Methylorubrum populi: one gene and its partner. The protein of the gene in region 1 interacts with the protein of each later gene in a pairwise test. Links are inferred from orthologs where the notes say so. Each region holds a gene or a part of one and is shown on either strand. Other genes may lie near its edges. The genes, in order: MPPM_RS24265 and bioB.

Region 1 (16,771 bases):
CCCGGGCAAGGCTCGGCCATGTCTGCGCGTAGGTTTGCGCGGAGCGCGCGACGCCCGCGGCGAAGCGGCCCGCGCCGGCCTCGTAGGGCGGCACGAAATCCGCGGTCCGCACCGCGAGGGAGGGGCTGTCCCGGCCGATCCAGGCGGCCCAGACCGCCTCCGGCACCGGCGGCGCACGGCGGCGGGCCGGGATCAGCACCACTTCCTGGCCGGCATAGGCCAGAGCCTCCGGCCGGCTGATGTCGCCCACCGCGAAGCCTTGGCGGATCCGAGCGGCCCAGAAGGCGTGCTGCCCGCCATCGGAATAGGTCGTGCGAATAGCCGCCGCGCCCTCGTCGACCAGGGCGGCGATGCGGTCGCTCTCGTCCTTGTGCAGGGCGACGAAGGCCGCCTCCTTGGCCGGATCGGACGAGGGCGCGAAGGCGTAGCGTCCGCCCGATACGCTCACGACCGGCTCCTCGCCGGTGGCTTCGAAGCGGTCGGAGCCCTCCTTCAGCTGGCGCCAGAAGGCGATGTTCGGGTCGGTTCGGTGCCGGGCCATGTTCGCGGCGGTCATGCGGAAGGGGAACGACTGGAACTGAAACGCGCGCTGCCCCCCGGAGAATGCCTCGCGGGCGATGGAAAACAGTTCTCCAGCTACGGCGTCCGTCATGGCGAAGCAGCCCATGGAGGAGCACACGCCGTGCACCATCACCGCCGAGCCCGTGGAGCCGTGCGCCCGGTCGTAGGCGTTGGGGTAGCCGACGTCGAAGGAGAGATAGTAGCGCGAGTTCGGGTTCATCTGGCTCTTGGCCACGGTGTAGAACCCCTCCGGCGTCTGCCGGTCACCGGTCTTGGTCTTCGGCCCGAGCTGCCCGGACCAGCGGCAGATCGGATAGGTCTTGATCGGCACGTAGCGGCCGGCGGCGTTGCGCTTCCAGACCTCGATCTCGGATTCCTTCTTGTAGGCCCGCAGCACGATCGGCGAGGCGGCATCGGTCCCGCGGGCGGACATCAGGGCCAGGGTCGCGGCGGGGATCGGCGCGTTCGCCTTGTCGGCCAGGGCGCTCGCATTCGAGAGGGCGACGCCCAGCAACCCGATCAGGGCCGGCACGAGGATGCGCAGGCGGGACCTCTCGGGGCGTCTCGGGCCGTTCGGGGAAAGCATGCACCGTCTCGATCGAGGCCGGGGGCGGCCGGCGGCGCCTGGGGGCGGCGAAAGCCGGATCGTGCCCAAGCTTTGGGGCGGTTTTGCGGGAAACGGAAGCCGTCAGGCGGGGAGCGCGGCGGTTTCCAGCGGATCCCCGGTCACGACGGTGTTGCGCTCGACCCGCAGCACGGCGTCGAACGGTGCCTGACGCCTCAGGGTGTCCTCGTCGGGCAGGCAGACGATCAGGGCCTCGCCCGCCCGCAGCGCCCGCAGGCGCTCGATTCGGGCGGTGATCTCGTCGGGCTTGCGGTCATCGAGCGACAGGCCGACCACGAGGATATCCGGGCGGCGCACGAGGCAGCGCACGAACTCGATCGCCACCCGCTCGCGCGGGCCGATGGCGCCCTCCCCCAGAACCGCGCGCTGGCCCTGGCCGGCCACGGCGACGCCGGCCTCGATCCGTGCCGCGAGGCCGAGCCGGTAGACGGTGGGCTCCAGCCCCTGCTCGGCGAGCACCCGGCGCACCAGGGAGCGCACCCGCCCCTCGGCGCCCGCCTCACCCTGGGTGATGCGCCCGAACAGCAGGTTCTCCTCCAGGCTCGCGGCCGCGGTGAGCCGGGAGGGATCGTAGAACTCGACCTTCTCGCGATAGCGCGGCGGCAGCATCGCCGCGAAGGAGTGACGCGCCGCGACCAGTCGCTCCTCGAGCGCGGCGTCGATCAGGCCGAAGCGGTGGCGCGTCTCGCTGTAGCGGAGCGCCAGCCCGATCAGCCGCTCGCGGTCGCGGTGTCCGGCCGGGCCGCGGCGGAAGCCGCGGGCCTCGGGCTGGCGCGCGACGAGATCCTCGAAATAGCCCCGCTCCGCCGCCGGGAAGAGCGAGAAGGTCTCGAACAGGGGGTGGTCGTCGGGCAGGTCCGAAAAGATCTCAACGGTGGAGCGGGCGACCTGCAGCCCGACATCGACCAGCGTCCGGGTCAGGTCCTCCGCCTCCAGCACCGCGCGCAGATAGGGATGCGCCGCGAGCCGCGCTTGCGAGAAGGCGGGGCTCACCGCTTCGCCGAACAGGATGTTCTCGCCGATATCGGCCTGATGGTTGTAGCGGGCCGGGTCGAACGGCTCGACGAGCCGGGCCATGCCCTCGCGGGCAAGGGCCTCGCGCACGGCCCAGCGTGCGGCGACCACCGCCTGGGCCGTGGCAGGATCGTCCTCCGGGTCGATCGAGGCCTCCAGGCCCCGCTCGTAGACGAAGGCATCGAGCCCGGTGAGCTTGAGGATGGCGATCCGTTCGGCCAGGCCCGAGGCTTCGCGGTCGCCGCTGCGGGCGCCGTAGAGCAGGTTCTGGCGCAGCGTCCCCTCGATCAGGATCGCCTCGGAGCCGGCGAGCGCGATCCGCCGGGCGCGCTCGGCGGAGTCGAAGGCGCGCAGGTCGGTGCCGCCATAGGTGACGGCCCCGGCGGTGGGTTCGATCTGCCCCGCGAGCAGGGCGGCGAGGGCCCGCGATCCGCTGCCGCGATGACCCACGATCGCCACATGCGCCGGCATCGGCAGCGTGAGGTCGACCCCGGTCAGCCGCTCGCCGCTGCCGGGGTCGTAGGCGCCGACCCCGCGCGCGACGAGCGCGCCCGTCTGCGGGAACGGGGCCGGGCTGCGGGAGCGGTCGCCCGGCAGCCGCGGATCGAGGGCGTCCAGGGTCTCGGCGATGGTGCGGAACAGGGGTGAAACCACCCGGTACTGGGTCCATAGCCGCAGGCTGATCGCCACGAGGACCGCGGCCAGCGCGAAGGCGCCGGCGGCGGCGACCAGTGCGCCGGGCAGGACGTTGTCGGCCTCCGTGGCGGCCTCGCCCTGCCACAGGGCGGTGGCGATGAGGAGCGCGGGCAGGATCACGACGAGGGCGAGCGCCGGGGCCCGCGCGTAGGCGAGCCGGGCCTCGGCCCGCACCAGGGCCGTCCGCGCCGCCCGCGCCCGAAGGCCGAGGCGCCGCCGCTCGAACGCCGCCGCTCCGTGGGCGCGCACCGCCGGCATCCGCCGGATCAGGTCGCGCAGGCCCGCCTCCGTCGCGGCCGTGTCGGCTCGGCGCAGGCCGCGGCGGGCGGCGGTGCGGCTGGCGAGCAGGGCGCGGGCGAGGCCCACGGCGGCGAGCAGCAGGGCAATGACCGGCACGAGGCGTGGGGCGGCAAGCTCCGCCATCACCAGGGCGAGGAGGATCGCGGCCAGGGTCAGGCCGGGAAGGACGATGCCGACCGCGGCGAGCGGACCCATCCGCGCCAGGGCCTGGCCGACGAGGCCGGGAAGAGCCCGCAGGTCCTCGCGGGCACCCGGCGGCGAGGCGAGGATCGCCTCGGTGGCCCGCGCCCGCAGCCGCGCCGTGGCCCGGGCCTGGACGGAGAAGCAGAGATAGGCGACCGCCGCACCGAGGCCGGCCAGGAGCAGGGCGGCGGCGGCGAGCGAACTCAGCGCGATCAGCGGCAACTCGGCCGGCGAAAGGCTCCAGCCGCCGAACAGGATCGGCGTCTCGCTGTCGTGGTGGCCGGGCAGCGGCAGGGCGATCCGCAGGAAGGGCAGGAAGTCCGAGCTGCTGCGGGTGAGGACCGCGATGAGGTCGCGCAGGCAGAGCAGCACGAACAGCGCCAGCGGTCCGCCCAGACCCACCGCCAGCCCGAGCGCCGCCGCGTGCCGGCGCGGCGACGAGGCGAAGGCGAACCGGACCGGGTTACGCTCCATCGGCATTCCGGGCACCGGGCCGAGGCGTGCCTGGCGTGTTCGCTGCGGGGGGAAGCGGCATCGGCGAAGGCTTCGGCGTTGTGAAGGGCTGATCCGGCGGGCAGGCGCGTGAGGAGGCCGTCACGGACCGCCCTCTTCGCACGGAAACGCCGCGGCGCAAGCCCGATCGGCCCGCGTGTCGCATTGCAATCCCGTGCACGCGTTGCTCTTTGGTGCGGGAGAGCACATGGCGAGTGGGGCCTGCCCGCGTCTTCCGCGCGGAGGGCCTGCCTTTCGCGTGGATCCCGGCCATTCCGATCGGCGGGCCCCCAGCCTCCCCTCTCACCGGACGATGCCGGATGGTCGTGCGAGACATTCCAGCGCCTGCTCCTCCCCTTCGACTGCGGGGCCGCCGGCGTTCGATGGCCGGTCGTTGAGCCGATGAGCGAGCCCGCGCATCCGCCATTCCCCGAGCGCGCATCCCTCTACGGAATGCCGGTGATCGGCCCCGGCGAGACGGTCGCCTCGATCGGTGCCGCACTCACCGGGGCCGTGCTCACCCCGGCCGGCCGCCCCTGGTGGTTCGCTGTTGTCGGCACGCTCGCCCTGACCCTCCTCTGGGCCACCCTGCGCCCGGCCGTGCCCGCCGCCCTTGCGGCAGCCGGAGCCGGGTGGTGGATCGGGCTCGCCTCGGGATGCCTGCTGATCTCGGGGCTGCTGCTGCTCGCGGACGTTGCGTGGCGCTGCGGGATCGGTCGCCTCGCCCAGACCGCCGCCCTGCTGAGCGCCGGCCTCGCCGCGCTCCACCCGGTGCCGCTGCATTCGGTGAGCCTCGCGGCCTTGCTCGCGGCGGCGGGCGGACTCTGGGCGGCGGCGCTCCTGCCGGACCTGGCGGTTCTGCGCGACGGCCTTGCCGCGGGGCCGGATCGCCGGCGGGGCGCGGTCTACCGCGTGCTGTCGGCCGGCTGGCGCGGCTCGATGTTGCAGTGGCTCGCCTGGGAGCGCGCCTGCCGGGGGCTTGCCCTGCTCGGCATCCTCGCGGCGGTGGCGGTGCTGATCGACCTCGCCCTCGCCGCGGCGCTGCACAGCGACCGGCACGACACCCTCCTCCCCGTCGCCCTGCTGGTCGAGGCGGTGCTCTCGGGCGCGGGACTGATTGCGGCGCTCGCGGTGGCCCTGCGCCGGAACCTGCGGCTCGACGGCCTCGTCACCGGTCGGCATCTCGACATCCTGGGGAGGCTGATCCTCGCCTTCGGCCTCGCCGCCCTCTATTGCCACGTCACCGAGATCGTCACCGCCCTTCTCTACGGCGATGCGGCCGAGCGGGCGCGCCTGGTCCGCCGGCTCCTCGGCGACGAGGCTCCTGCCTTCTGGACGCTCATGCTCGCCGGCCTCCTTCCCACGCAGCTGTTCTGGATCGCGCCCGTCCGCCGCCGTGCCGCCGCCCTCGGGCTGATCGGTGCCCTCGTCGCTGCCGGCCTCGGCGCCGATCACGTGCTCGCGGCGCGGGCGGGAGCGACCTGGGCGGATCTGGTGACCGCCCTGACCGCCGCGATCGGGTCCGCCGGGCTGTTCGGTCTCGGCCTGCTCCTGCTGTTCCGCCTCGTGCCGCCGATCTCGATCGCCGACACGCGGCAACTCGCCCTCGGACTTAACCCGCATGCGTCGCTGCCGCCGCCGGCATCCGGGCTCGGGGATGACCGGCATCCGTCGTCGGATCAGGGTCCACGGCCGGGCCTCCTGGCGGTCTTCGCCGCGGAGGCGGAGCTGGCCGCGGCGGTGCGGGGGCTCTCGGGGGCCGATGCGCCGTCGCGGCTCGACGCCTACGGCCCGGCGCCGATGCCGGAGGCCGCCGCCGCCCTGCACGCTCGCGAGTCGCGCTTGAGCCGCCTGGCGCTGTCGGGCGCCTTCCTCGGTGTCGCAGCCTTCCTCGCGGCCCGCCTCGTCGGCCTCGCCGATGCAATGCCGCAGGGGCTCGCGGATGTCGCGGTGCTCGCCTCGCCGGCCAGTTGGCCCGCCACTTGGCCGACTAGTTGGCCCGCTTCTTGGCCTGCCGATTGGCCGCGGTCCTGGCCGCTTTCCTGGCCGCTTTCCTGGGCAATGGCGGCGGTGCCGGCGCTCTCCGCCGGAGCGATGGGCGGTGTTCTCGGTCTCGGGGCGGCGCTCATGGCGGCGCTCAGGGCCGCCCGCGGCGACCGCCGGCCGCCCTCCGCCCTTACCGGACGTTTCGTCCTGACGATCGATCCCGCGATCGGATCCTCCCGCGGGTCGTTCAACCCGGCCGCGCTCCTGCGGCGGCTCGACGCCCTGCCGGCCAAGGCCGGACGGCCGCTCGCCGTCTACGGTCCCGGCGCTCCGGGGCGATTGCGGTGAGCGCCGAGGAGAAGGGCGGCGCCGCCCGAAAGGCGGCGGGGGCGAAATCCGCCAGCGGCTACTTTCTCGACCCTGCCCGACGCCCGGCGGCGGCCTTCGCCGTGGGGTTGGGCTGCCTGCTGCTGGCGCTCCACCATGCCGGCCTGCCGCGGCTCGTGCCCTCCTATCTCGCCGCCTGGACCTGCCTCCTGGCCCTGCCCGCGGGGGCGCTTCCCGTCGTCATCATGATCGAACGGGCGGATGCGTGGCGCCCTCAGCCCGAAACCGCCCTGCTGGAGACCCTGCGCGGCCTGCTGGTGCTGATGCCGGTGGCCGCGATCCTCGCCCTGCCGATCCCGCTCGCCGCCGGCCTGCTCTACCCGGGTCCGGAGAGCGCCGGGCCGGACGGGCCGCTCGTCCTGCGCGCGGGTGCGCCGCCCTTCCTCGCCGCCCGCCTCGCCCTCTACTTCGCCCTCTGGACCGGGCTCGCCCTCCTCTTCGCCCGCCGCGGCGGCGAGCCCTGGGCCAAGGCCGGGCGGATCGACGACGGGCGCGCCGTGCTCGGCCTCGGCCTTCACACCGTCGTCGGCACGCTGGCGGCCGACGATCTCGTCATGGCGGTCGGCACCGATCCCGGCCTGCGCTTCCACGCCAGCGCCTTCGGATTGCTGGTGCTCGCGGCGTGGTCGAGCCTCGCGCTCGCCGCGGCGATCCTGCTCGCGCCGCCCGATGTCGGACCGGCCCGGCGCCGGCACGACCGCCTGACACCGCTCGCCGTGCTGCTCCTCGTCTGGGCCGGCCTGCACGCCGTGCAGTTCCTGATGCTGGGCGCCGCGGCCGATCCGGAGGCCGCCGCGTGGTACCGGCTGCGCTCGAGCTTCTACGGCCGCGTCCTGGCGCTGTCCGCCGCCGCCGTCGTGGCGCTCGCCGCCGTCCTCACCCTGCGTCCCGGCGAGAACCGCACCCGGCTCGTGGCGGCGCTCGCCGTCGGGGTTCACCTCGCCGAGCTGTTCTGGTTCGTCACGCCGGCCTTCCGCGGCGGCTTCCGCCTCGGGCTGACGGATCTCCTGGCCCTCGCCGGCGTCACCGGGCTGGCCCTGGGGCTGGCGCCCGCAATCCGCCGCCTGATTCCTGGGCTCGCCGTCACTCCGGCCTGGCCGGGCCGGGAGCGCGTGAAGACCCGCGCCGCGGCGGCAGGGGACACGGGCCGCAAATCGGTTGTTCGCCCTCCGGAAGCTTTCTAGTTTCCTTCACCCCATCCTCGACCCTGCGCGACGCGAAAAGACCCCGGCGACCATGTGCGAACTGCTCGGAATGAGCGCGAATGTGCCGACCGACATCCGGTTCTCCTTCGCGGCTTTGGCCCGGCGCGGCGGCGAGACCGGGCCTCACGCCGACGGCTGGGGCATCACCTTCTACGAGGGACGCGGCTGCCGCTCCTTTCACGATCCGGAGCCGAGCGCCCGTTCCGAACTCGCCAAGCTGCTGCGCCGCTATCCCATCAAGAGCCGCATCGTCGTCGCCCATGTCCGCAAGGCCAATCGCGGGCGCGTCAGTCTCGAGAACACGCACCCCTTCTCCCGGGAGCTGTGGGGCCGGCGCTGGACCTTCGCCCATAACGGCCAGCTCAAGGGCGTGAAGCGGCTGCCGCTCGGCCGGTTCGAGCCGGTCGGCACCACCGACAGCGAGCACGCCTTCTGCTGGATCCTGTCCCAGCTCCAGGAACGGTTCCCCAAGCCGCCCCGTGCTGCCACCCTCGAGGCGGCGATCGCCGGCTACGCCCTCACTCTGTCGGAGCTCGGCGTGTTCAACATGCTGCTCACCGACAGCCGCGTGCTCTACGCGCATTGCGGCAAGCGGCTCTGCTATCTCACCCGCCGGGCGCCGTTCGGAACGGCGACGCTGATCGACGAGGATTGGCGGGTCGATTTCGCGCAGGAGACCACCGAGACCGACATCGTCACCGTGATCGCCACACGGGCGCTGACCCGGGACGAGACCTGGACCGAGCTGGAGCGCGGCGACACCCTGGTCCTCACCGACGGGGCGGTGCGGGTGCTGAAGGGGAAGGCGCGGCGCCGGCCACAAACGGAGCCGGAGATGCGCGGCGCGGCGTGAGACCGGGGGCCCGCGCCCCGGGACTGTGCGGTTGATCTGCCGCATTCATGCCGCAGGTTCGACGGATCATTCCATGCCAGATCCGATTGATCCCTTGCGGGAGGACTGGATTCGGACGTCGTTCGAGCGCCGCGCGGGCCGAGCGATACGGTTTTCGCTCGGATCGGGCGGAAACCGTATCGCCCTTCACAGTGGCCCTTCACAGTGTGCCGATCGTCTTGTGTGCAAGCGTGGCAGTATTTCGCGCGGCGCGGGTGTGCGGTGCGGGGCCGATGCGCTACAACTATGTTAAATGCCCCGCCGGGGCGGTCTCCGCGTGCCGTGCCGCCCCGCCGATTGCCGAAATGCCCCGATCGCGAAGTACCCGATGCGCAACGATGCCGAAGCGACCCTGGATCGTCCCGCGATGACAGACGGCCGTCCGAAACTCTCCGACTCGATCCGGAGCCATCTGGGTGATCACCTTCGCAGCGTCTACGACACGCTGGGCGCGGGCGAGGACACACCGGTCCGCTTCTCCGAACTGATCGGCAAGCTCGAAGCGGCCCTCAAGGCTCAGGGTGAGCGGGTCGATCCCGAATTCCGCAACGGCCTGCTCGCCGCGGTCCCGTCCCTGCGGGCCTTCGCCCTGTCGCTGACCTCGAACCCGGCCCGTTCCGACGACCTCGTGCAGGACACCCTGCTCAAGGGATGGCAGCACCGGGCCCGCTTCCAGCCGGGCACGAACCTCAATGCGTGGCTCTTCACGATCCTGCGCAACATCTTCTACTCGGACCATCGCAAGCGCGTCCGCGAGGTCGAGGATCAGGACGGCTCCTATGCTGCCCGCCTCGCTACCGCGCCGCATCAGGGCGACCGGCTCGACGTCGAGGATCTGCAGACGGCGCTCGCCAAGCTGCCGCCGGACCAGCGCGAGGCGCTGGTGCTCGTTGGCGCCGAGGGTGTCTCCTACGAGGAGGCCGCCACGATCATGGGCTGCAAGGTCGGCACGGTGAAGAGCCGCGTCAGCCGCGCCCGCGGCCGCCTCGCCGAACTCCTCGGCTACGACGAGGAGGATCTCTCCTCCGACCGCTTCATCCAATCGGCGATGCCGGACGCCTGATCGTCTTAAGGACAGCGCGGACCCGGTCCTCAGAGAGCCGGGTCGTTCGCGAAAGGCACCTGCCCGCCGCTCCTCTGCCAGCGTGCGGGATTCGTTAAGGAGACGCCGCGCCGCTGACGATGTCGCCGCCGGCCGGTCGCGTCATTTCCTCCGGCGCGATTGGCGGAAGGGCCAAATCGCCCTGACAGAGCGGCCCGAGCGGGAGTGGAGCGGACTTCCGGCTGCTCGTCGCTTGCGTCACAAGCCGGTTCGGCCGAACCGGCAACCGGTCTTCGGGCCGACCGACAGGGACGGAGAGCCCTGTCGGTTCGAGCCTTGGCTGTCAGGCCGCCTTGCGACGGCCGCCGGTCTTGCGTCCCTCACCCGAAGCGGTGCTCTTCCGGCGCGGCTCAGGCGGCGCTTCCGCGACCACCTCGTCCACGGGCTCCGCAGCCTTGGCGGAGGACTTGCGGCGCTGCTGGCCGAGGCCGAGATCCTTCGCCAGCGCCGAACGCGCGGCCGAATAGTTGGACGAAACCGTCGGATAGTCGGCCGGCAGACCGTAGCGACGGCGATAACCCTCGATGTCGAGACCGTGCGTCGTCAGATGCCGCTTGAGCGTCTTGTAGGGCTTGCCGTCGATGAAGGAGATCAGGGCGTCCGGCGTGATCGACTTCTTGATCTGGGCCGGCGTCGCCCGCTCGACTTCTTCTTCCTTCGGGGCCTGCGGCGCCGACAGAGAGAGGAGCGCGGCGTGAACCTGAACAATCAGGGCCGGAAGTTCGGGCGATGGCAGGGAATTGTTCGAGACATAAGCCGAGACGAGATCGGCAGCGAGTTCGATACGATCGTGTTGCGAGACCTGACTTGTTTCAGACATTGTACGTGATCCTGTTTGCCCCTCGTTCTTGTTAGCTAAAAGGATCTAGAAAAGTTTCAAGGCCGGTTCTACGAGTTTTCACGAAAAACGACTGCAAAATTGAGAAAAAGCTCCGATTTGGCCGATATTGCCAACGATCAGACCCGATGAGAGGGCAGAACGGGGTTGCTCAAGGTGGTGTGCGCAAGCTGAGGTTCGACGGCCGTCATGATGAGCGCCACCTGATTCGGCCATTCAACAAATCGTGAGAGGCAAATTCGGGCTAATCGTGGGTCAAGGGTGATGGAGTCGGGTAACTTCGATGGATTGCGGCAGTTTGAGATCGTATGCCGCCGCCGATGTGACGGGATTAAAGCGACGCTCTGTCGCGGTTACATACCCGGGAGCATCATCTCGTCGTCTTCGTGCTGGGGAGCGGGCCGGCTTTGCCTGCAGCGCTCGGGCCTCGTCGGCAGACTGCAGCGATAGACCACTGCATCCGGCGGACCCAGCGTGGCGTTGAGCGGCACCGTGACGGTATCACCGGAAAAGCGCCAGTTGCGGGTGCCGCGATCCCAGTAGAGCCACACCGTGGTGTCGTGGCCCTTCACGTCGAAGATGGCGGCCTTCTTCGACATCGCCCTGAGCGTTCGCGGCTCGTAGAGCCCCTTGCGGCGATAGGCGGCGCGGGCCTCCTCGCCCTGGCGGTCGACGAAGGTGTTCTGCACGATCTGAAGGGTCGCCCCGGGCTTGCGGAGGAATTTCTTGAAATCGCTCAGAGATCGCAAGACCACGGGCATGGCGTCCTTCCAGTCGTCAAGTCACGGACTCATCCTGCATTGTGCGAGGGCACCTTAGTTCCCGCGAGATGACGGTTATTCCTCACGCGCAAAGGTGGTGTCGGGCGATATCCACGGGAAAACGGCACTGTCCACAGGAGTCGAAGACTCTCAAGCTCGGCTGTTCGACGCCTGCGGCTCGGCCGCCTCCAGCCGCGGCTTGACCCGTGGGCCGGGCTCGGGCGTTTAGGCCTTATGCTGCTGCAATTCTTTACGGGCCTGCGCGAGGCCCGCGTGCCGGTCTCCCTGCGCGAATACCTCACCCTGCTCCAGGCGATGGAGAGCGACCTCGCCGACAAGCGCGTCGAGGAGTTCTACTTCCTCGCGCGTACGGTCCTGGTGAAGGACGAGGCCAATCTCGACCGGTTCGACCGCGTCTTCGCCTCGGTCTTCAAGGGACTGGAGACGCTGGGCGAGGCGGTCGAGCCTGCCGCCATCCCCGAGGAATGGCTGCGCAAACTCGCCGAGAAATACCTGACCGAGGCGGAAAAGGCCGAGTTGAAGGGGCTCGGCTGGGACAAGCTGTTCGAGACCCTGAAGCAGCGCCTCGCCGAGCAGAAGGAGCGCCACCAGGGCGGGTCGAAATGGATCGGGACCGGGGGCACATCGCCCTTCGGCGCCTACGGCTACAATCCGGAGGGCATCCGCATCGGCCAGGACGGCAACCGCAACTTCCGCGCGGTGAAGGTGTGGGATAAGCGCGAGTTCAAGGATCTCGACGATTCCCGCGAACTCGGCACCCGCTCCATGCGGGTGGCGCTCCGCCGCCTGCGCCGCTTCGCCCGCACGGGGGCGGCCGAGGAACTCGACCTCGACGGCACCATCCGCGAGAGCGCCCGCAAGGGCTTCATCGACGTGAGGCTCCGTCCGGAGCGGCGCAACGCCGTGAAGGTTCTGCTCTTCCTCGATGTCGGCGGCTCGATGGACTGGCACGTGGAACTGGCCGAGGAACTGTTCTCGGCGGCGCGCTCCGAGTTCAAGCACTTCGCGCACTACTACTTCCACAACTGCCCCTACGAGGCGGTGTGGACCGAGAACCACCGCCGCCACGACGAGCGCATCCCGCTTCTCGACGTGATCCGCACCTATCCGTCCGATTACCGTGTGGTGTTCGTGGGCGACGCCTCCATGAGCCCTTACGAGATCGCCCATCCCGGCGGCTCGGTGGAGCATTGGAACGAGGAGGCGGGCGAGGTCTGGCTCGGCCGCGTCCTCGATCATTTCCCGAAAGCGGTCTGGCTCAACCCCGTCCCGGCCGAGCACTGGGCCTACACCCAGTCGATCGGCATGGTCCGCCGGATCTTTTCCGACCGGATGTTCCCGCTGACGCTCGAAGGATTGGACGGGGCGATGCGGGCGCTGCTGCGATAGGCAGGCGCGCCTCAGCCCTGGCGGGCCGGGGTCGTCACGGTCAGCCCGTCGAGTTCGGGCGTCACGCGGATCTGGCAGCACAGGCGCGAGGTCGCGCGCACGTCCGAGGCGAAGTCGAGCATGTCCTGCTCCATCGGCTCGGCGGGCCCGACCTTGTCGGCCCAAGCCTCGTCCACGTAGACGTGGCAGGTGGCGCAGGCGCAGGCCCCGCCGCACTCGGCATCGATGCCCGGCACATTGTTGCGGATCGCCGTCTCCATGACGGTCGAGCCGACCTCGCCGTCGATCGTGCGGGCCGTGCCGGCGTGATCGACGAAGGTGATCTTGGGCATTCCTTGCTCCGGGACGTGTCCGCGTCCGCCTGCGATCCTTCGAGGGGCGGCGTGGCGCCTGCTTGCGGGCGACGGAGTCAGAATGCAAGCGGGAAGCCGGCGCTTTTCCGTCGCGCCGGTCTCGATCCGGCGCCTCTGTGGGCGGATCGGGTCCGGTGAGGCCACGACAAGCCTTCGCCGCGGCGAGAGCGGCCGGACGGTGCGAGCCCGTTACGCCTCCAGGCCGAAGGTCGCGAGTGCTGTCAGAGTCTCGGCCGCGGCGGCCTGAAGGCTCGAGAGGTCCGCTCCCGCGCCGGAGCGGAAACCGGCCTCGACGGCGGCGCTCGCCTGCGCCACCCGCATCGCCCCGACGCCGAGGGCCGCGCCCTTGAGGGTGTGGGCGAGGTCGGCCCGCGCCTCGGCCGGGCGGCCCGCCTCCGCCAGCGCCGGCAGCAGGCGGCGGCACTGGTCCTCGAACAGGCTCAGCACCTCCCGGGCGAGATCCGCGTCGCCGAAGGTCTGCGCGTCGAGATGAGCGCGGTCGAGCAGGAGCACGGGCTGGTTCTCGGCGTCCATGTCGGTCCTCATGCGCCCTCTTGCGTCCTCGAGCCCACCCCCGCGCCGAACGGCCTTGCCCGGCCCGCGGATCCGGCCGGCGCGGCGACCTGCCTGTGGGCGGCGGGGGCTATCCACAGCGCAGGCCCGCCCGGGGCGTACCCGTTTATGTCTGCACGCGTCAGAACTTGGGGCGAGTGCCCGATCACGGGCCCTGGCTTGGTAACCATTCCGTTAAGGTTTCTTGGGTGCGCCGGGCCGATCGGGTATCGGGTGCGGGTTCCGAGGGACTAAGGTTCCTCGGCTAGTCGGGTAAATCCGTCTCCATTGCGGAGGGCGCGTGCTCTGCAGTGGACGGCGATGCGTACGAGGCGTTGCATGGCCACCGAGAAGAAGCTGAAGGATCCGGCGGAGGCGGCCCTCTCCGCGATCGAGCAGGCTTTGAATCTGGACATTCCGGCTCCGGGCGAGACCGCCCGGGTCGAGCCGCGCCTGCCCGATGTCGGCGACGGCGACCCGCTGGCCGATCCCTTCTCCGAGGCCGGGGGACGCCGCACCCCGACCCTCGATATCGATCCCGGGCCCTCCGACCTCCCGCCGCCGGAGCGCGGCCGCTCGCGCCGCGAGGGCGGCCTCCTGCCCCCCGACCGCTCGCTGGTGGCCAATGACGACCGCCAGAACATCGGCATCCTGCAGCAGACCCTGCGGGTGCGGCCCTCGCGCAAGCCGTACCTCGTCGCCGCCATCGCCTCCTTCCTCTGGCTCAACGGCCTCGTGGCGCTCGCCTGGAACCAGTCCGGCGGCGACCTGAAGGCGTTCATCACCGGGCTCACCGCGCTCCAGGCGGCGGTGGTGGCCACCGCCATCGCCGGGCCAATCGTGCTGTTTCTCATCACCGCGATGCTGGCGGTGCGCGCCCACGAGATGCGCCTCGTCGCCCGCGCCGTCGGCGAGGTGGCGATCCGGCTGGCCGAGCCCGAGAGCTTCTCGACGGATGCCGTGCTCACCATGTCGCAGACCGTGCGCCGCGAGGTCGCCGCCGTCGGCGACGGCGTGGAGCGGGCCCTCGCCCGGGCGGGCGAACTCGAGACGCTGGTGCGCGGCGAGATCTCGACCCTGGAGCGGGCCTATTCCGACAACGAGATCCGCATCCGCAGCCTCGTCGACGAGCTGATCGCCCAGCGTGAATCCATCGTCGGCAGCGCCGACCGGGTGCGCGGCGCCATCACCGGCTCGCACGAGAACCTGTCGAGCGAGCTGGAGGGCGCGGCCGAGCGCATCGTCGCGGCGATCAACGGCGCGGGCGAGCGCGTGACCGGGGCGCTCGACGCCCGCGGCGAGGCGATCACCACGGCGCTGGGCGAAGTCGGCGAGCGGGTGGTCGGCAACGTCTCGACCCGCGGCGACGACCTGATCCGCCAGCTCACCGCCACCAGCGAGGGCGTGCGCAGCGGCCTGGAGGAGATCGGCGGCAGCCTGACCACGACGCTGCAGCAGCGCGCCGACGAGGTGACGCAGGCCTTCGAGCGCACCGGCGGGGCGCTGACCCGCACGCTCGCCGACAATGCCGGCGCCGTCGCCCAGTCCCTGTCCGAGACCGGTACCGGCCTGATCGAGGCGCTGGACCGCCAGGGCGGCGCCGTGCGCGAGACCTTCGAGCGCTCGACCAGGGGCCTGGAAGAGGCCTTCCTGTCGCGTGGGACCGAACTGACCGAGCGCTTCGCCCAGACCGGCGGCGCGATCACCGCCCGCTTCGCCGAGACCGGCGAGGGCCTGAGCCGGCACTTCGCCGCCACCGGCGCGGCGATCTCCGAGGACATCGCCGCCCGCGGCGCCCTGCTGCGCACCGAGATCGAGGCCGCCGGCACCGGCGTCTCCGAGCTGATCGAGGGCCGTGGGCGCGATGCCCAGGCCGCCCTGGCGCTCGCCGCCGGCAGCGTCGCCGACGACTTCTCCGCCCGCATCGACCGGGTGCGCGACGGGTTTCTCGCCTCCGCCACCCAGGCGGCTGAGATCATGGATGGCCGCGGCCTCGAACTCGCCGGCCGGATCGAGGCGGCGGCGACCCGCGTCGACGACGTCATTGCGGTCCAGGGCGGGGCGCTCGCCTCGAACCTCGACGCCGCGGGCGACCGCGTCGCCGGCCTGATGACCGACCGCGCGGCCCAGGCCGCCGCCACCGTGGAGCAGGCGCTCGCCGGGCTCGGCTCGTCCTTCGCCGCCAACGCCGCCGGCACCGCCGAGACCCTGCGCGAGGTGGTAGCGCGGCTGGGCGACGACCTCGACACCCGCACGGGCGCCGCCCAGGACGGCATCCGCCGCAACGCGGAGGCCGCGACCGCCTCCGTCGGCGCCAGCGTCGAGGCGCTGGAGCGCCGCCTGCGCGAGGCGTCCGAAACCCTGACCGGGCTGCTCGCCGAGCGCACCGCCGAGTCCACCGCCCGGATGCTGCACACCGCCGAGGAGACCTCGGGCGCCGCGCAGGCGCAGGCCGCCGCGGTCGCCGCGCGCTTCACTGAAGCCGCCGAAACCCTGCGCCGGGCCGCCGACGAGGCCGCGGCCGCCGTCGAGAGCCGTTCGGACGACGTGGTCGGCCGGTTCCACGCCGCCGCCGAGCGCGTCGGGGGCGAGCTGGGCAGCCGCAGCGAGAGCGCTTCGCAGACGCTGCACGCCGCGATCCAGCGGATGGCCGACGAACTCACCGCCCGCAGCGCCGAGGCGACCGGCGCCCTGGCGCTCGCCGCGGCCCATGCCGGCGGCGAGATCGGCAACCGCACCGACCAGTCGATGCACGCCCTACAGGACCTGCTGCGCCAGGTGGCCGACGAGATTGCCGTCCGCGGCTCCGAGGCGAGCGTCGCCCTGTCGCTGGCCGCGGCCCAGGCCGGCGGCGAGATCGGCAGCCGTGCCGACCAGTCGGTACAGGACCTGCGCGACCTGCTGGCCCGTGTCCGCGACGAGATCGACGGCCGCAGCGCCGAGATGACCGACGCCCTGGCCCGCACCGCCGAGCGCGTCGGTGGCGAAGTCGGCACCCGCACCGAGGAGTCGCTGCGGAGCCTGCGCGACGCCCTTGAGCGGATCGGCGAGGAGCTGTCCGCCCGCGGCGAGGCTACGGTTCAGGCACTGTCGCGCAGCGCGGCAGGGGTCGGCTCCGAGCTGGATGCCCGTCTGGGCGCCCTGGAGGAAGGCTTCGGCCGCCACGGCCGCGGCGCCGCCGCGCTCATCGCCAGCCAGTCCGACGAGGCCCAGTCCCGCCTCGAAGGCGCCGGCCGCGAGGTGGCGCTTGCCATCGCCGGCCACGTCTCGCAGGTCGGCGACGCGCTTCACCGCAGCCACGCCGCCTTCATCGAGACCACCGACAGCCGCGCCCGCGCGGTGGAGGAGGCGCTGGGCAGCCGCCTCGCCGCCCTGCAGGAGACCATCGCCCGCGGCGACATCCTCGCTGACCGG
Region 2 (13,846 bases), 580 kb from region 1 along the record:
TGGTCTGGCCGTTGTAGATGCCGAGGCCGAAGGCGCCGTAATTGCCGAACAGCTTCTGGCCGCCCTTGGCGAGCCGGTCCCAGATCCGCTGCACGTGCCAGGGCGTGTAGTAGAAGGAGATGCCGATATCGCGCTCACCGGGCACGCCGCTGTTGATCGCGTCGGAACGGTCGAGGGTCAGGCGGTTCTGCGAGGATTGCAGGTTCTCCCAGCCGTAGGGCACCTTCTGCTGGCCGAAGCGCAGCTTGGTCCGGCGCTCGTCGTCGAGGAACACGTCGGCGTAGGCGTCGCGCAGCTGGGTGTAGTGCTGGCGCCCCTCGGGACCCGACTGGTTGGACACGTTCACCGCGAAATCGGGCTGCAGGTAGATGAACACCCGCTCGTGGATGTCGCCCTGCAGCACGAGGCGCACGCGCCGGAAGGTGAAGTTGTTGCGATCCGAGATGCCGCTGTCGTGGACGGAGCGCAGCCGCGAACGGCCCGCCGGCGCGGTGTCGTCGCCGGAAAGGAACTCGTTCCAGCGCAGCTGCGTGTAGCCGCGCAGCGACAGCCGTTCGAACCACGTCTTCGGCCGGGCGCCGTGGTTCGGCCCGTCCGCGAGCAGCTGCGGCGCCGGCGGCACCAGCGCGTCGTACCACGTCTCCGGCTCGTCGAGGGCGAAGCGGTGCGGCACCGGGGCGGGCGCCGCCGGCTGTGCGACCGCCGACTCGACCGGCCGGCCCGCCGCGGGGAAGGTGCCGGCATCGGTGATGCGGGCATTGGCCGGCCGCGCGAGGTCCCGGGCGGCGACCGGGCCGCCGCGCCGCCCCCTTCCCTGCTCCTTCGCCTCGGCCTGCGCCCGGATCATCGCTTTGAGCTCGTTGATCTGGCGCTGCAGCTCCGCCACCGTCTGAGCCTGAGCCCGAGCCGCGGGGAGCGCCAGGGCGCCCGATAAGAGCAGCGCGGTCAGAAGACGTCGTTTCATCTCTCGAACCCCTCGGCGCGCTCCAGGCCGGCGTGATGCCGTCCGCCGTGTTGTGCTGGAGCGCGATCAGCCTCTGGTTGCGTGCATTCGGGCCGGGAGCGGACCCGGATCGCAAAGTGAAGCCGCACGCGACAGGACGCCGCGAAGCCCGCGACGGCCGGAAAAGTCGTTAGTTGGCTCAATCGCTTAGCGATCCGGCGCGTTCTCGCCCGGTGCTTGGCCGATAGCATCGGAATTCGGGGATTGAAAGTATTGTCGAATATTTTGCTACGACTATCGCCACTCTTTACTTTATAAACGAGCGATATGAGCGTTTAATCCCGAAAAAATCTAAGTAATCATTGTCATATAACCGACATCCAAACGTGATTTACAACGCAGTTCAACCCTCATGTTGTCTGCGGCGCGTCCCGCCCCTGGGGGCCGATCGCCTCGGCCCGAGGCGGCGACCGACGGAGCGGCCCCCACCTTTGCCTGGGGAAGCATGCCCACCGGATCGAGGGAGGCCCATGTGCCTGCCGCATACCGCGGATCCCGCAGCGGGCGTCGTCCACGGATCCGCCCGCCAAGCGGCACCGGGCCGCGATGCGATCGGTTCTGTGACCGGCTTTCTGCCGAGACACGCCGCCCCGGCCTTCGCGGCTCCGGAAATGGGGCGGGGACCGACCGGGATCGCCTTCGCACCGCGATTTGAAGCCGCTGCCGCGTCAAACAGGGGACGCCAAACCATCGCGCTGTGCTAGATTGCCTGCCATGCGTTGCACTCTCCCCGTCTCGTCCCGCCGGCGCATCCTGTGCGTCTTTCCCGCCTACACGCCGTCCTTCGGCACGTTCTCCCACGCCTACCCGCTGATGGGCGGGGTGAAGGCGTTCATGCCGCCCCAGGGGCTCCTGGTGATCGCGGCCTACATGCCCGAGACCTGGGAGTGCCGCTTCGTCGATGAGAACATCCGGCCGGCCTCGCCGCAGGACTTCGCCTGGGCCGACGCGGTGTTCGTGTCGGGCATGCATATCCAGGAAGGCCAGATCCACGACATCGGCCGGCGGGCGCACGAGGCCGGCAAGGTGGCGGTGCTCGGCGGCCCCTCGGTCTCGGGCGCGCCGGAGAAGTATCCGGACTTCGACTATCTCCATGTCGGCGAGATCGGCGACGCCACCGACCGCCTCATCGAGATCCTCGACCGCGACCTCGCGCGGCCGGCGGCCCAGGTCGTGCTCGACACCAAGGACCGGCTCGCGCTTTCCGACTTCCCCGCCCCGGCCTATGAGGCGGTGCCGCTCAAGCGCTACCTGATCGGCTCGCTGCAATTCTCGTCGGGCTGCCCCTATCGCTGCGAGTTCTGCGACATCCCGCAGCTCTACGGCCGTCAGCCCCGGCTGAAGAGCCCGGAGCAGATGTGCGCCGAACTCGACGCGATCATCAGCCAGCCCGGCCATCCGGCGGTGGTCTACTTCGTCGACGACAACTTCATCGCCAACCGCAAGGCGACCCGCGAGATGCTGCCCCACCTCGTGGAGTGGCAGAAGCGGAACAACTATCCGCTCCAGTTCGCCTGCGAGGCGACGCTCAACATGGCCAAGCAGCCCGAGATCCTCGAGCTGATGCGGCAGGCCAACTTCATGACGGTGTTTGTCGGCATCGAGACGCCGGAGGCCGACGCGCTCAAGGGGATCGACAAGACCCACAACGCCGCCGTGCCGATGTACGAGGCGATCGAGACGCTCAATTCCTACGGCCTCGAGGTCACCTCGGGCATCATCCTCGGCCTCGACTCCGACACCGACAAGTCCGAGCAGAACCTGATCGACTTCATCGACAAGTCCGCGATCCCGGTGTTGACGATCAACCTGCTCCAGGCCCTGCCCAAGACACCGTTGTGGGACCGGCTGGAACGGGAGGGCCGGCTGCTGCACGATGCCAGCCTCGAATCGAACGTGCTGTTCAAGCGTCCCCACGACACGGTGGTGAATTCCTGGCGCCGGGCCATCGCCCACGCCTACGCGCCCGAGCACCTGTTCGAGCGCTTCAAGCACCAGTGCGACGTGACCTACGGCAATCGCATCGTCACGCCGACCAAGGGCAAGCTCACCAAGACCAACCTGCGCCGCGGCCTGATCCTCGGCTTCAACATCATCACCCGGGTCGGCATCTTCTCCGACTATCGCCGGCCGTTCTGGCGGGCGGCGGGCCACGCACTCAAGCGTGGACAGATCGAGGCGGTGTTCAACATGGGCTTCGTCGCCCACCACCTCATCCGCTTCACCCGCGAGGCGCTGCGGGGCGAGCACAACGCGTCGTTCTACGCCGCCAAGGCGGCGGAGGCCGAGGCGCAGCGCCAGCGCAGCTGGTGGGAGAACGCCCGCCGCCGCCTCGCACCGGAGCGCGAGGCGGCCTGACCCGTCCGGGCTTCGCCGGCACCGGATGGGGCGAGGGGACGGAGATCCGTCCGCTCCCTTCCGGCGACGGCCCCGCCGTCAGGCGCAGGCCTTGGCCGGCGGCCCGTCGAACAGGGAGCGCAGCCGCGCCCGCTCCAGATCCGGGAATGCCGATATCGGGGTCGTCATCGGACCCGTCATCGGCGTCGGGCGGGCGAACAGGTAGCCCTGCATCTGGTCGCAGCCGAGTTCGCGCAGCACGGCGAGCTGCTCTTGCGTCTCCACGCCCTCGACCGTGACCTGAAGGCCGAGATTGTGCCCGAGATGGGTGATCGCGCGCACGATCGTCAGCGAGTCCGCGTGCTGTCCGAGCCGGCGCACGAAGGACTGATCGACCTTGATCTTGTCGAACTTGAACCGCTGCAGGTAGCTCAAGGACGAGTAGCCCGTTCCGAAATCGTCGAGCGCGAGGCGCACGCCGAGGGTGCGCAAGGCGGTCAGCACCTCCACCGCCATCGCCGCGTCCTGGATGAACACGCCCTCGGTGATCTCCAGGACCAGCCGACCCGGCGGGAGCCCGTGGCGGCCGAGCACCGCCGCCACGCCGGCGGCGAAGCCCGGCTGGCGAAACTGCTTGGGCGAGACGTTGACCGAGACCCGCCAGGGATGCGACCAGGCGGCGGCGGTGGCGCAGGCGGTGTCGAGCACCCAGGCGCCGATCCGCCCGATCTGGTCGGTCTGCTCGGCGAGCGGAATGAACTCGGCCGGCGGCACGCAGCCGCGCTCCGGATGATGCCAGCGGATCAGAGCCTCGAAGGTCTCGATCTCGCCGGTGCGGCCGTTGACGATCGGCTGATAGTAGAGCTGCAGCTCGCCGCGCGGGATCGCGCCGCTCAGCTCGTGCTCGATCCGGCGGCGCGCCTGGAGCTGCTCGTCCATCGCCGCCTCGAAGAAGCGCACCGTGCCGCGCCCCTCGTCCTTGACCCGGTACAGGGCGGTGTCGGCGGCGCGCTTCAGGCTCTCGGCCGTGCTCCCGTCGCTGGGATACAGGGCGATGCCCGCCGAGGCACCGATCTCGATGCGCAGGGTTTCGCTGCGGCCCTCGCTCCGGCCCTCGATCTGGAACGGGCGGCCGAGCGCCGCGACCAGCCGCTCGGCGGTCTCGGCGACCTGCGCGGGGGTGCGGGTATGGGCCAGGACGATCACGAACTCGTCGCCGCCGATCCGGGCCAGGGTGTCGGTCGGCCGCAGCTCCGCCTGCATGCGCTTGGCCGCCTGCACCAGCAGGGCGTCGCCGGCGGCGTGGCCGTGGAAGTCGTTGACGGGCTTGAAGCGATCGAGGTCGAGATAGATCAGCGCCACGCTCGTCCCGTTCTCGGCCGCCGTCTCCAGGGCTAGCCCCAGGCGCTCCTCCAGCAGGGTGCGGTTGGGCAGGTCGGTCAGAGCGTCGTGCAGGGCGAGGTGGCGGATGCGCGCCTCGTCGCGGCGGCGCTGGCTGAGATCGCGCAGGGCCACCGCCGTGGCCGGCCGGCCCAGATACTCGATGGGGCGGCAGGAGAGCTCCACCGGCACGAGGGTGCCGGTCGCCGTGCGGATCTCGAACTCCTCCGGGCGCAGATCCTCCGGCCGGCAGCGGCTGAGGCGCATCAGGGCCGGCGCGTCGGCCTCGCTGAACAGGTTCAGCACCGGCCGGCCGACGATCTCCTGCACGCTGGTCTCGAACAGGCGCAGACCCGCCTGGTTGATCTCGACCACCCGGCCGCCGCGGTGGATGAGAAGCACCTCGTGGGCGAGGTTGCCGAGCAGGCGCATGCGGCCCAGCTCATTCATGCGGCGGCGCATGAGATGCCGCTGCATCAGCAGGGCGGTGAGGCCGGCGGCGAGGACGACGAGGCTCACGAGCCCGACCGCGAGGCCAAGCTGCATCGAGCCGAGGGCGGAACCATCCTCCTCCCGCGGCGCGGCGGGTGCGACCGTGAGCGCCGTCATGCCGGTGAAGTGCAGTCCGCAGATCGCCAGCGCCAGCCAGAGCGTGACCTCGATCCGGCGGCCGAGGCCGGTGAGATCGCCGGCGCGGGCGAGGGCGACCACCGCCAGGGTAGCGCAGAGGCCGAGCGAGGCGTGGACATAGGCGCCCTCGAACACGAGCAGGCTGCTCGCCGCCATCGCGCCCACACCCGTGTAGTGCATCCCCGCGATCGCAGCCGCGAGAACCACGCCGGCCGCGGCCACCTTGAGCGGGTCGTGGCCTGCGTGAGCCCGGATCAGAAGAGCGACCAGGGCCCCGGCCACCGCGATCGCGATCGAGGCTGCCGTGGGCAGGAGGCCGTAGGCCGCTTCCCCGCCGGGCTGGAAGGCGAGCATCGCGACGAAGTGGAGCGACCAGACGCTGCAGCCGAACACCGTCGCCGCCGCGAGCAGCCAGGGGGAAAGGGCCCAGCGCTCGACCTGCTCGACCTGCTCGGCCTCGGCCATCAGGGTCACCGTCGAGAAGCAGCCGAGCAGGCAAATACCCGCTGAGATGGCAACAAGGCCGAGATCGTGCTGTTGCGCGACACAGGCAACGATTTTGAACATGATGAATGGTAAATCCGGCGACCTACGTCCAGTTTATGCCGCGCCTCTTAAGGTGACGTTGCTAGGATTCTTCTTAGTTTTCACATTCACACGATCGAAGTCTCTGGAATAAAACCTATGATATCTTCCATAACTGTTTCGGTGTGACGCATCTCGGAGCACAATTTCTGCGTTGCGGCCTCGGCGTGCGTCCGGTTCCGAGGGCGAACAGGCCGGGGAGCCTTGACGGTGCAGCCATGCCTGGCTAGAGGCGCGCCATCATGATGGGCCCCCTCCTCTCCGGATCGTATCGCGCGCCGCTCCCCTAAGCGGCCCCGGACTCGTCATGTCTCCAGCCGCAGCGTCGTCGGCGGCTTGAGGATCATGGAACATCCCGCAAACGGACCGCCGGCCTCGCCCTATCCCGAGGTCACACCGTGTCTGCCCTGCCTCCTCGCTCGTCTCGTCCATCGGTCGGTCTCGTCGGCTTCGGCGCCTTCGGCCGCCTGATCGCCCGCCATCTCGCGCCGCACGCCGCGCTGACGATCCACGACCCGTACCTGCCGGCCGGAACGCTCGCGGCGCATCTCGCCGCGGATGCGGGGCCCGACGCCGCCGCAGCCGATCTCCCGAGCGCGGCGGCCTGCCCGGTGGTGATCCTCGCCACGCCGGTGGCGCGCCTCGCCGAGGCGGTGCGTGCCCTCGCCCCGCACCTGCGGCCGGGCACGCTGGTGGTCGATGTCGGCTCGGTGAAGACGGGACCCGCCAAGATCCTCGAAGAGGGATTGCCGGACGATGTCGAGATCCTCGCGACCCACCCGCTGTTCGGGCCGCAGAGTGCCGGAGGCGGCATCCGGGGCCTCAAGATCGCCGTCTGCCCGATCCGCGGACGGCACAGCGTGAGGGCGGCCGCCTTCCTGCGGCGCGGGCTCGGCCTCGATGTCATCCTGACGACGCCGGAGGCGCACGATCGGGCGATGGCCTCGGTTCAGGGTCTGACCCACCTCATCGCCAAGGTGCTGGTGGCGATGGAGCCGCTGCCGACGCGGATGACGACGCGCAGCTTCGACCTGCTGATGCAGGCGGTCGGCATGGTGCGGCACGACGCGCCCGAGGTGTTCCACGCCATCGAACGCGCGAACCCGCACGCGGCGGCGGTGCGGCAGCGCTTCTTCGCGCTAGCGCGCCGGCTCGACGCCGAGCTCTCCGCAGAGGCGTCGTTTTCCGCGGAGGCGGTTCGCGCAGGGCCGGACCGGCTCGCCTCGTAGAAACGGCACGCCCGGCGCCGGACCGTCTCAGGTCGGGCGCCGGGCGTGCCGCAGGGACAAGCGACAGGCGATCAGTACTTGCGCACCAGCGGGGCCGGGGCGACGGCGGCGGGGGCGTCCCACTGGTAGCGGAAGCCGACCGACACGACGTCGGCGCTGACGTCGGTGGAGGCCGCGAGCGGGATGTTGCCGATGTTGTAGTCGCGGCCGGGGCCCGCCAGGAGAAGGCCGCGGTCGAAGAAGGCGTGGGCGTAGCTGGCCGTCAGCAGCACCTTCTCGCTCCAGCGATAGCTGCCGCCGATCGAGACGACGTAGCGGTCGCTGTCGGGCAGGCGCGCCGAGCGGTTCGTGACGTCGATCGGCACGTTGTCGTAGCCGAAGCCGGCCCGCAGGGTCAGGTTCGGCGACCAGTCGTACTCGGCACCGATCGAGTAGAAGAACGAATCCTTGAAGTTGAGCGGCAGGTGGTTGACCGTCACGCCCAGCGCCCGCGAGACGATGCCGACGTCGCCGAGCCTCGACCAGTTGTCCCACTCGAAGCCGAGTTGGATCCGGGTGACCGGGTTGATCGCCTGAGTCAGGCCGACGCTGACCTTCTCGGGCGTATTGAGGTTGGCCCGCACCTGCCCCAGGGCGATGGCCTGCCGCGGGTCGGGGAAGCCGATCGAGCCCTCGATGTCGTGGTGAACCGAGGAGCGGTAGCCGACACCGATCGACGTACCGGCGGCGGGGGTGACCAGGACACCGGCGGTGAAGCCCACGCCCCAGGACTCGCCCTTGACGAAGCCCGACGGGTAGAAGCCCGGGAAAGTGCCAGGCACCGGCACGGCCGCGCGCAGGGTCAGGCGGAAATACTCGATGTTCGGGCCGGCGGCGACGGACAGCCAGTCGTTGACCTTGAAGCCGACCACCGGGTTGAAGGCCAGCGAGAAGATCCGCGAGGAGCGGGCGTAGACCGAGCCCGCCCAATCCTGGCGCGGCTTGGTGACGAGGCCGTAGGGCGCCCCGGTCTGGATGCCGACCCAGAGCCGGTCGGTGAGCTGGTAGGAGGTCGCGCCCGAGGGCACCACGGCGCCCTGGCCGACCTCACCGGAGGAACCGAACGGCAGCAGGCCCGGCGCGGTGCCCACCGTCGGCGTGATCTCACCCGAGAGATTGATGAAGCTCAGATTCTGCTCGCTGGCGAAGCCCGGCCGCATCGTCACCGTCGCCGGGTTCCAGAAGATCGACGAGACGCCCGCCCCGCCCGAGGCCGCGCCCGCGAAGACGACACCCAATCCCTGCGCACTCTGCTCGCGCAGGCCGAAGGCGCCGGCCTGCGCTCCCGTCGCGCCCACCACCGAAGCGGCCGCAACGGCCCCCGCGAGCCCGAGCGCGCGGATCGTCCCCCCAGTCATTCTTGTTCTCCGAAGCGATTTTTTGCAGACCCAAGTCCCATCGCGATGGAAGAGGATCGCGCGCGTCCGGTCCAGAGGGAGAAAACCGAAAATAGAATTATATATCAATTGAGGAATTTATGTCACGGAACCGGGGCGCTCCTGCCCCTGTATGAACGGTACGGTCCAGGATGTGGGCTCAGACGCGGGTCCGAGGCGCGCTCGAGCATGAGCTCAAGGCGCCGCTTGCACCCTGGACCGGCCGCGGCCATGGTTCCGCCCCTCTGGGCGAGCCTCAAGCAGGATGGAGACGCCGACGATGAAGCTGATCCGGCACGGAGCGAGCGGGGACGAGAAACCGGGCCTCGTGGACGCGAAGGGCGGCTTGCGCGACCTGTCCGGCACCCTGCGCGACATCGCCGGACCGGGCCTGTCGCGGGAATCGCTCGACCGCCTCGCCCGCATCGATCCCGAGAGCCTGCCGCTGCTGCCGCCCGGCACCCGTCTCGGCCCCTGCGTCGGCGGGACCCGCAACTTCGTGGCGATCGGCCTGAACTACGCCGACCACGCCGCCGAGACGGGCGCCGCGATTCCGGCCGAGCCGATCATCTTCAACAAGGCGCCCTCCTGCATCGTCGGGCCCAACGACACGGTGATCCTGCCCAAGGCCTCGGCCAAGACCGATTGGGAGGTGGAGCTCGCCGTGGTGATCGGTGCCCGCGCCTCCTACGTCCACGCCAACGAGGCCCTGCGCTACGTGGCGGGCGTGTGCATCTGCAACGACCTGTCTGAGCGCGAATTCCAGATGGAGCGCGGCGGCACCTGGACCAAGGGCAAGGGCTGCCCGACCTTCGGCCCCCTCGGCCCCTGGCTCGTGACGCTGGACGAGATCCCGGACCTCAAGAACCTGTCGATGAGCCTCGACCTCAACGGTCAGCGGATGCAGACCGGCTCGACGGCGACGATGATCTTCGACGTGGCTCAGCTCGTCGCCTACGTCTCGCACTTCATGATGCTGGAGCCCGGCGACATCATCACCACCGGCACCCCGCCGGGGGTCGGCCTCGGTATGAAGCCGCCGCGCTACCTCAAGAGCGACGACGAGATGGTGCTGCGCATCGACGGCCTCGGCGAGCAGCGCCAGCGGGTGGTGGCGTTCGACGACTGGACCGCGAAGGTCGCCGCCGGCGAGCCGACCAACTGACGGGCGGCGCCCGGCGAATAGGGGCCCACGATGACCCTCCCCTCGCAGAACCGGCCCGGACCGGTGGTCTTTCTCGGCGGCGGCCCCGGCTTGGCCGTCGCCTACGCCGCGGATCCGCTGCGGCGCGCAGGTTTCGCGCAAGACTGGGCCTTCTTCGAGCAGCCCGGATGCGACGGCTCCGGCCCGACCGAACCCGTGACCGCGCAGAGCGTGCTCGATGCGGCCGCCGCCTTCGTCGCGGGGCGCGCGGGGGAGGGTGCGGTGAGTCTTGTCGCGCATTCCTGGGGAGCGTGGCTCGCGCTGGCTCTCCTCGACCGTCTGCCGCCGGGCAGGATCGCCCGCGCCGTGCTGCTCCATCCCGCCCCGCCGACCCGCGCCGGGCGCGACGCGGGCGTCGCCGCCCTGTTCGCCCGGCTCTCGCCCGAGGCGATGGGTCGGGCCGCGCCGCTGATGGCGCGGACCGATGCCGAGGCCGGCCGGGCGATCATGGCGATCCTGCTGCCGGCCTATTGCGGCCGCGAGACCAACCTGCCGGATCTCGACCTCGCCCTGGTCCCGCCGGTCTACCACGGCGTCTCGGCCAGCCTCGGCGACGACGACCAGCGCGGGATCGTAGCGGCCCATGCAGGCCGCCTCACCCTCGTCTTCGGCGAGGCCGACGTCTTCTCCCACGATCTCTACGTGCAGCACGGCGGCGATCCGGCCGGCCTCGACTCCAGCCTCGACATCGCCACCCTCCCCGGCGGTCATTTCGGCTTCCTGGAGGATGTGGCCGGCTTTGAGGCCATCCTGCGTCGACGGGGCGTGATCTAGCCCTCACGCCATGGCGCCTCCTTCCCCGTCGGCCCCCTCCCTGCCGCTGCCGGACCGGCCCTCGGTCGCCGTGCTGCCCTTCGCCGATCCCGAGGGCGATTTCGACACACAGGCGCTGGCCGACGGCCTCTCGGAACACGTCACCGACGCGCTTGCCTGCACGCCCGGCCTGTTCGTCAGCGCGCGCAACTCCGCCTTCACCTTCAAGGGCCGGGCCGTCCCCCCCGACGTGGCGGCCGGGCGGCTCGGCGTCGCCCACATCCTCACGGGAACCTTATCGCGGGCGGGCACGCGCCTGCGGGTCCGGGCCCGGCTGCACCGGACGGCGGCCGAGGCGCCGGTCTGGATGCAGGATCTCGACGCGGACGAGGGCGCCATCCACGCCCTGCGCAGCCGGATCGTCGCCGGCACGGTGGCGGCAATGGCGCCCGGACTCGCCCGCGACGCCGTGCCCGAGTGGGTGGGACCGCCGCTCGATGCGGGCGTCTACGCGCCGTTCCTGTCGGCCTACTCGAACCACGCCATGCCGAGCGCCGAGAGCGTGCGCCTGCGCATCGCCTCGATCGAGGCGGTGCGCCGCCTCGTGCCGGAGCATCCCCTGCCCTACGCGCTCTTGGCGCAGTGCTACACCAACCTCGTGGTGCAGGGCTGGAGCCCGGATGCGGCCGCCGACTGCGCCGAGGGCGCACGGCTTGCCCGCCTCGCCCTGGAGCGCGACGCGGGCGATCCGGCGGTGCTGATGATGGCCGGGCACACCCTCGCCTTCCTGGCGCAGGACTACGATACGGCCCTCGACCTGCTCGACCGCTCGCTCGTCCTCAACCCCAACAGCGCCGCCGCCTACGAGCGCAGCGGCTGGGTGCGCTGCTACGTCGGCGAGCCGGGATTCGCCGCGGATCATTTCCGGGCAGCCAAGCGGCAGAGCCCGCTCGACCCCAACACCTTCCGCTTCGAGTCCGGCCTCGGGCTCGCCCTGTGCATGGCCGGCGCGCACGAGGAGGCCCTGGTCTGGCTCGACCGCTCGATGGCCGAGGATCCGGGCTGGACCAGCACCCATCGCGTCCGCGCCGCGAGTCTCGCCTGGCTCGGCCGGCAGGCCGAGGCGGAGGCCGCCGCCGCCCGCTTCCTCGAACTCGAGCCGAGCTACCGGATCAGCCGCGCCATGCGCCTCTACCGGCCGTCCGCCGGCAAGGACCGGTTCGTCGAAGGGATGCGGCGGGCCGGGGTGCCGTTTGAATAGCCAGGCTTGATTTTTCCCCCGCCTTCGCTCTCAAAGAAACACATGAGCGACTCCGTGGTCTCCCTCACCCCCTCCGCGCCCCCGGCGCCCATCCGGCATGACTGGACGCTCGCCGAGATCCAGGCGATCCACGACATGCCGCTGCTCGATCTCGTCCATCGGGCGGGCACCGTGCACCGGGCGCACAACGACCCCGCCGACATCCAGCGGGCGGCGCTCCTGTCGATCAAGACCGGCGGCTGCCCCGAGGATTGCGCCTATTGCCCGCAATCGGCCCACCACAAGGGCGCCAACCTTCCCCGCGAGCGGCTGATGCCGGTCGAGGCCGTGCTGAAGGAGGCCGCCGCCGCCAAGGCCAACGGCGCGCACCGCTTCTGCATGGGCGCGGCGTGGCGCAAGCCGAAGGACGGGCCGGACTTCGACGCGGTGCTGGAGATGGTGCGCGGCGTGCGCGGCCTCGGCATGGAGGCCTGCGTCACGCTCGGCATGCTGACGCAGAGCCAGGCGCAGCGCCTCGCGGAGGCCGGGCTCACCTCCTACAACCACAACCTCGACACCGGCCCGGACTTCTACGGCGACATCATCTCGACCCGCACCTACGACGACCGGCTCCAGACCCTGGAGCATGTCCGGCAGGCCGGCATCGGCGTCTGCTGCGGCGGCATCGTCGGGATGGGCGAGCGGGTGCGCGACCGGGCCGAGATGCTGCTGGTACTCGCCAACCACGCCCCTCACCCGGAGAGCGTGCCGATCAACGCGCTGGTGGCCGTCGAGGGCACGCCGCTGGAGGATCGCCCGCCGATCGATCCGCTCGACCTCGTGCGGATGTGCGCCACCGCCCGCATCGTCATGCCGAAGGCCCGGGTTCGCCTCAGCGCCGGCCGCAAGAGCCTGACCCGCGAGGCTCAGATCCTGTGCTTCCTGGCCGGGGCCAATTCGATCTTCTACGGCGAGCGCCTGCTCACCACCGCCAACAACGAGGCCGACGCCGACGTCGAGTTGCTGCGCGACATCGGCGTGCCGGTGCCCGAGGTGACGCTCGCCGCGGCCGAGTAGGCGGGAGCGGCCCGCATGGCCGCTTTACCTTGACTTCACCCGCCTCCCGTGAATGGTGCCGGCTCACTCAAAAGAGCCCGCCATGCACCGTTACCGTTCCCATACCTGTGGGGCGCTCCGCCCGTCCGATGTCGGGCAGACCGTCCGCCTGTCCGGCTGGTGCCACCGCATCCGCGACCATGGCGGCGTGCTCTTCATCGACCTGCGCGACCATTACGGCCTGACGCAGTGCGTGATCGATTCCGACTCGCCCGCCTTCAAGGCCGCCGAGACCGCCCGCTCCGAATGGGTGATCCGCATCGACGGCCGGGTCCGCACCCGCCCCGCCGGCACCGAGAACGCCGAGCTGCCGACCGGCGCGGTCGAGGTCTATATCGATGATCTCGAAGTGCTCGGCCCCGCGGGCGAACTGCCGCTGCCGGTCTTCGGCGACCAGGAATATCCGGAGGAGACCCGGCTCAAGTACCGCTTCCTCGATCTGCGCCGGGAGAAGCTGCACGCCAACATCATGAAGCGCGGCGCGATCATCGACTCGCTCCGCCGCCGCATGCGCGAGGGCGGTTTTTTCGAGTTCCAGACGCCGATTCTGACGGCTTCGAGCCCCGAGGGCGCTCGGGACTACCTCGTGCCGTCCCGCGTCCACCCGGGCAAGTTCTACGCGCTGCCGCAGGCGCCGCAGCAATTCAAGCAGCTCACGATGATCGCGGGCTTCGACCGCTACTTCCAGATCGCGCCCTGTTTTCGCGATGAGGACGCCCGCGCCGACCGCTCCCCGGGCGAGTTCTACCAGCTCGATATCGAGATGAGCTTCGTCACGCAGGAGGACGTGTTCCAGGCGGTCGAGCCGGTGCTGCGCGGCGTGTTCGAGGAGTTCGCGAACGGCAAGCGCGTGACGAAGGAATTCCCGCGCATCACCTACGCCGACGCGATGCTGAAATACGGCGTCGACAAGCCGGACCTGCGCAACCCGCTGATCATCGCCGACGTCACCGA

Evidence for each region.
Region 2: the proteins of MPPM_RS24265 (region 1) and bioB interact in binary tests that used the Escherichia coli proteins (3 or more experiments, as listed by UniProt). The link is inferred for Methylorubrum populi from one-to-one orthologs.

What each region holds. Positions count from the first base shown.
Region 1 is NZ_AP014809.1:5,200,014-5,216,784, forward strand. What follows is about bases 6,427-9,391. They hold MPPM_RS24265 (class II glutamine amidotransferase), read left to right. Parts: upstream 6,427-7,480; coding sequence 7,481-8,302; downstream 8,303-9,391. Other genes in these bases: MPPM_RS24260 (hypothetical protein), read left to right, coding at 6,427-7,428; MPPM_RS24270 (sigma-70 family RNA polymerase sigma factor), read left to right, coding at 8,670-9,391. Also shown: MPPM_RS24245 (L,D-transpeptidase family protein), read right to left, coding at 1-1,147; MPPM_RS24250 (ATP-binding cassette domain-containing protein), read right to left, coding at 1,250-3,853; MPPM_RS24255 (quinol:electron acceptor oxidoreductase subunit ActD), read left to right, coding at 4,274-6,205; more of MPPM_RS24260, read left to right, coding at 6,202-6,426; more of MPPM_RS24270, read left to right, coding at 9,392-9,404; MPPM_RS24275 (Ros/MucR family transcriptional regulator), read right to left, coding at 9,727-10,263; MPPM_RS24280 (hypothetical protein), read right to left, coding at 10,635-11,042; MPPM_RS24285 (vWA domain-containing protein), read left to right, coding at 11,277-12,452; MPPM_RS24290 (2Fe-2S iron-sulfur cluster-binding protein), read right to left, coding at 12,464-12,784; MPPM_RS24295 (Hpt domain-containing protein), read right to left, coding at 12,995-13,339; MPPM_RS29270 (apolipoprotein A-IV repeat region-like domain-containing protein), read left to right, coding at 13,697-16,771.
Region 2 is NZ_AP014809.1:4,629,334-4,643,179, reverse strand. The notes cover bases 10,900-13,846. They hold bioB (biotin synthase BioB), read left to right. Parts: upstream 10,900-11,839; coding sequence 11,840-12,853; downstream 12,854-13,846. Other genes in these bases: aspS (aspartate--tRNA ligase), read left to right, coding at 12,936-13,846; MPPM_RS21485 (tetratricopeptide repeat protein), read left to right, coding at 10,900-11,797. Also shown: MPPM_RS21520 (porin), read right to left, coding at 1-964; MPPM_RS21515 (B12-binding domain-containing radical SAM protein), read left to right, coding at 1,718-3,361; MPPM_RS21510 (bifunctional diguanylate cyclase/phosphodiesterase), read right to left, coding at 3,440-5,917; MPPM_RS21505 (prephenate dehydrogenase), read left to right, coding at 6,334-7,164; MPPM_RS21500 (OmpP1/FadL family transporter), read right to left, coding at 7,236-8,561; MPPM_RS21495 (fumarylacetoacetate hydrolase family protein), read left to right, coding at 8,860-9,744; MPPM_RS21490 (alpha/beta fold hydrolase), read left to right, coding at 9,775-10,557; more of MPPM_RS21485, read left to right, coding at 10,568-10,899. UniProt on the Escherichia coli protein: Catalyzes the conversion of dethiobiotin (DTB) to biotin by the insertion of a sulfur atom into dethiobiotin via a radical-based mechanism.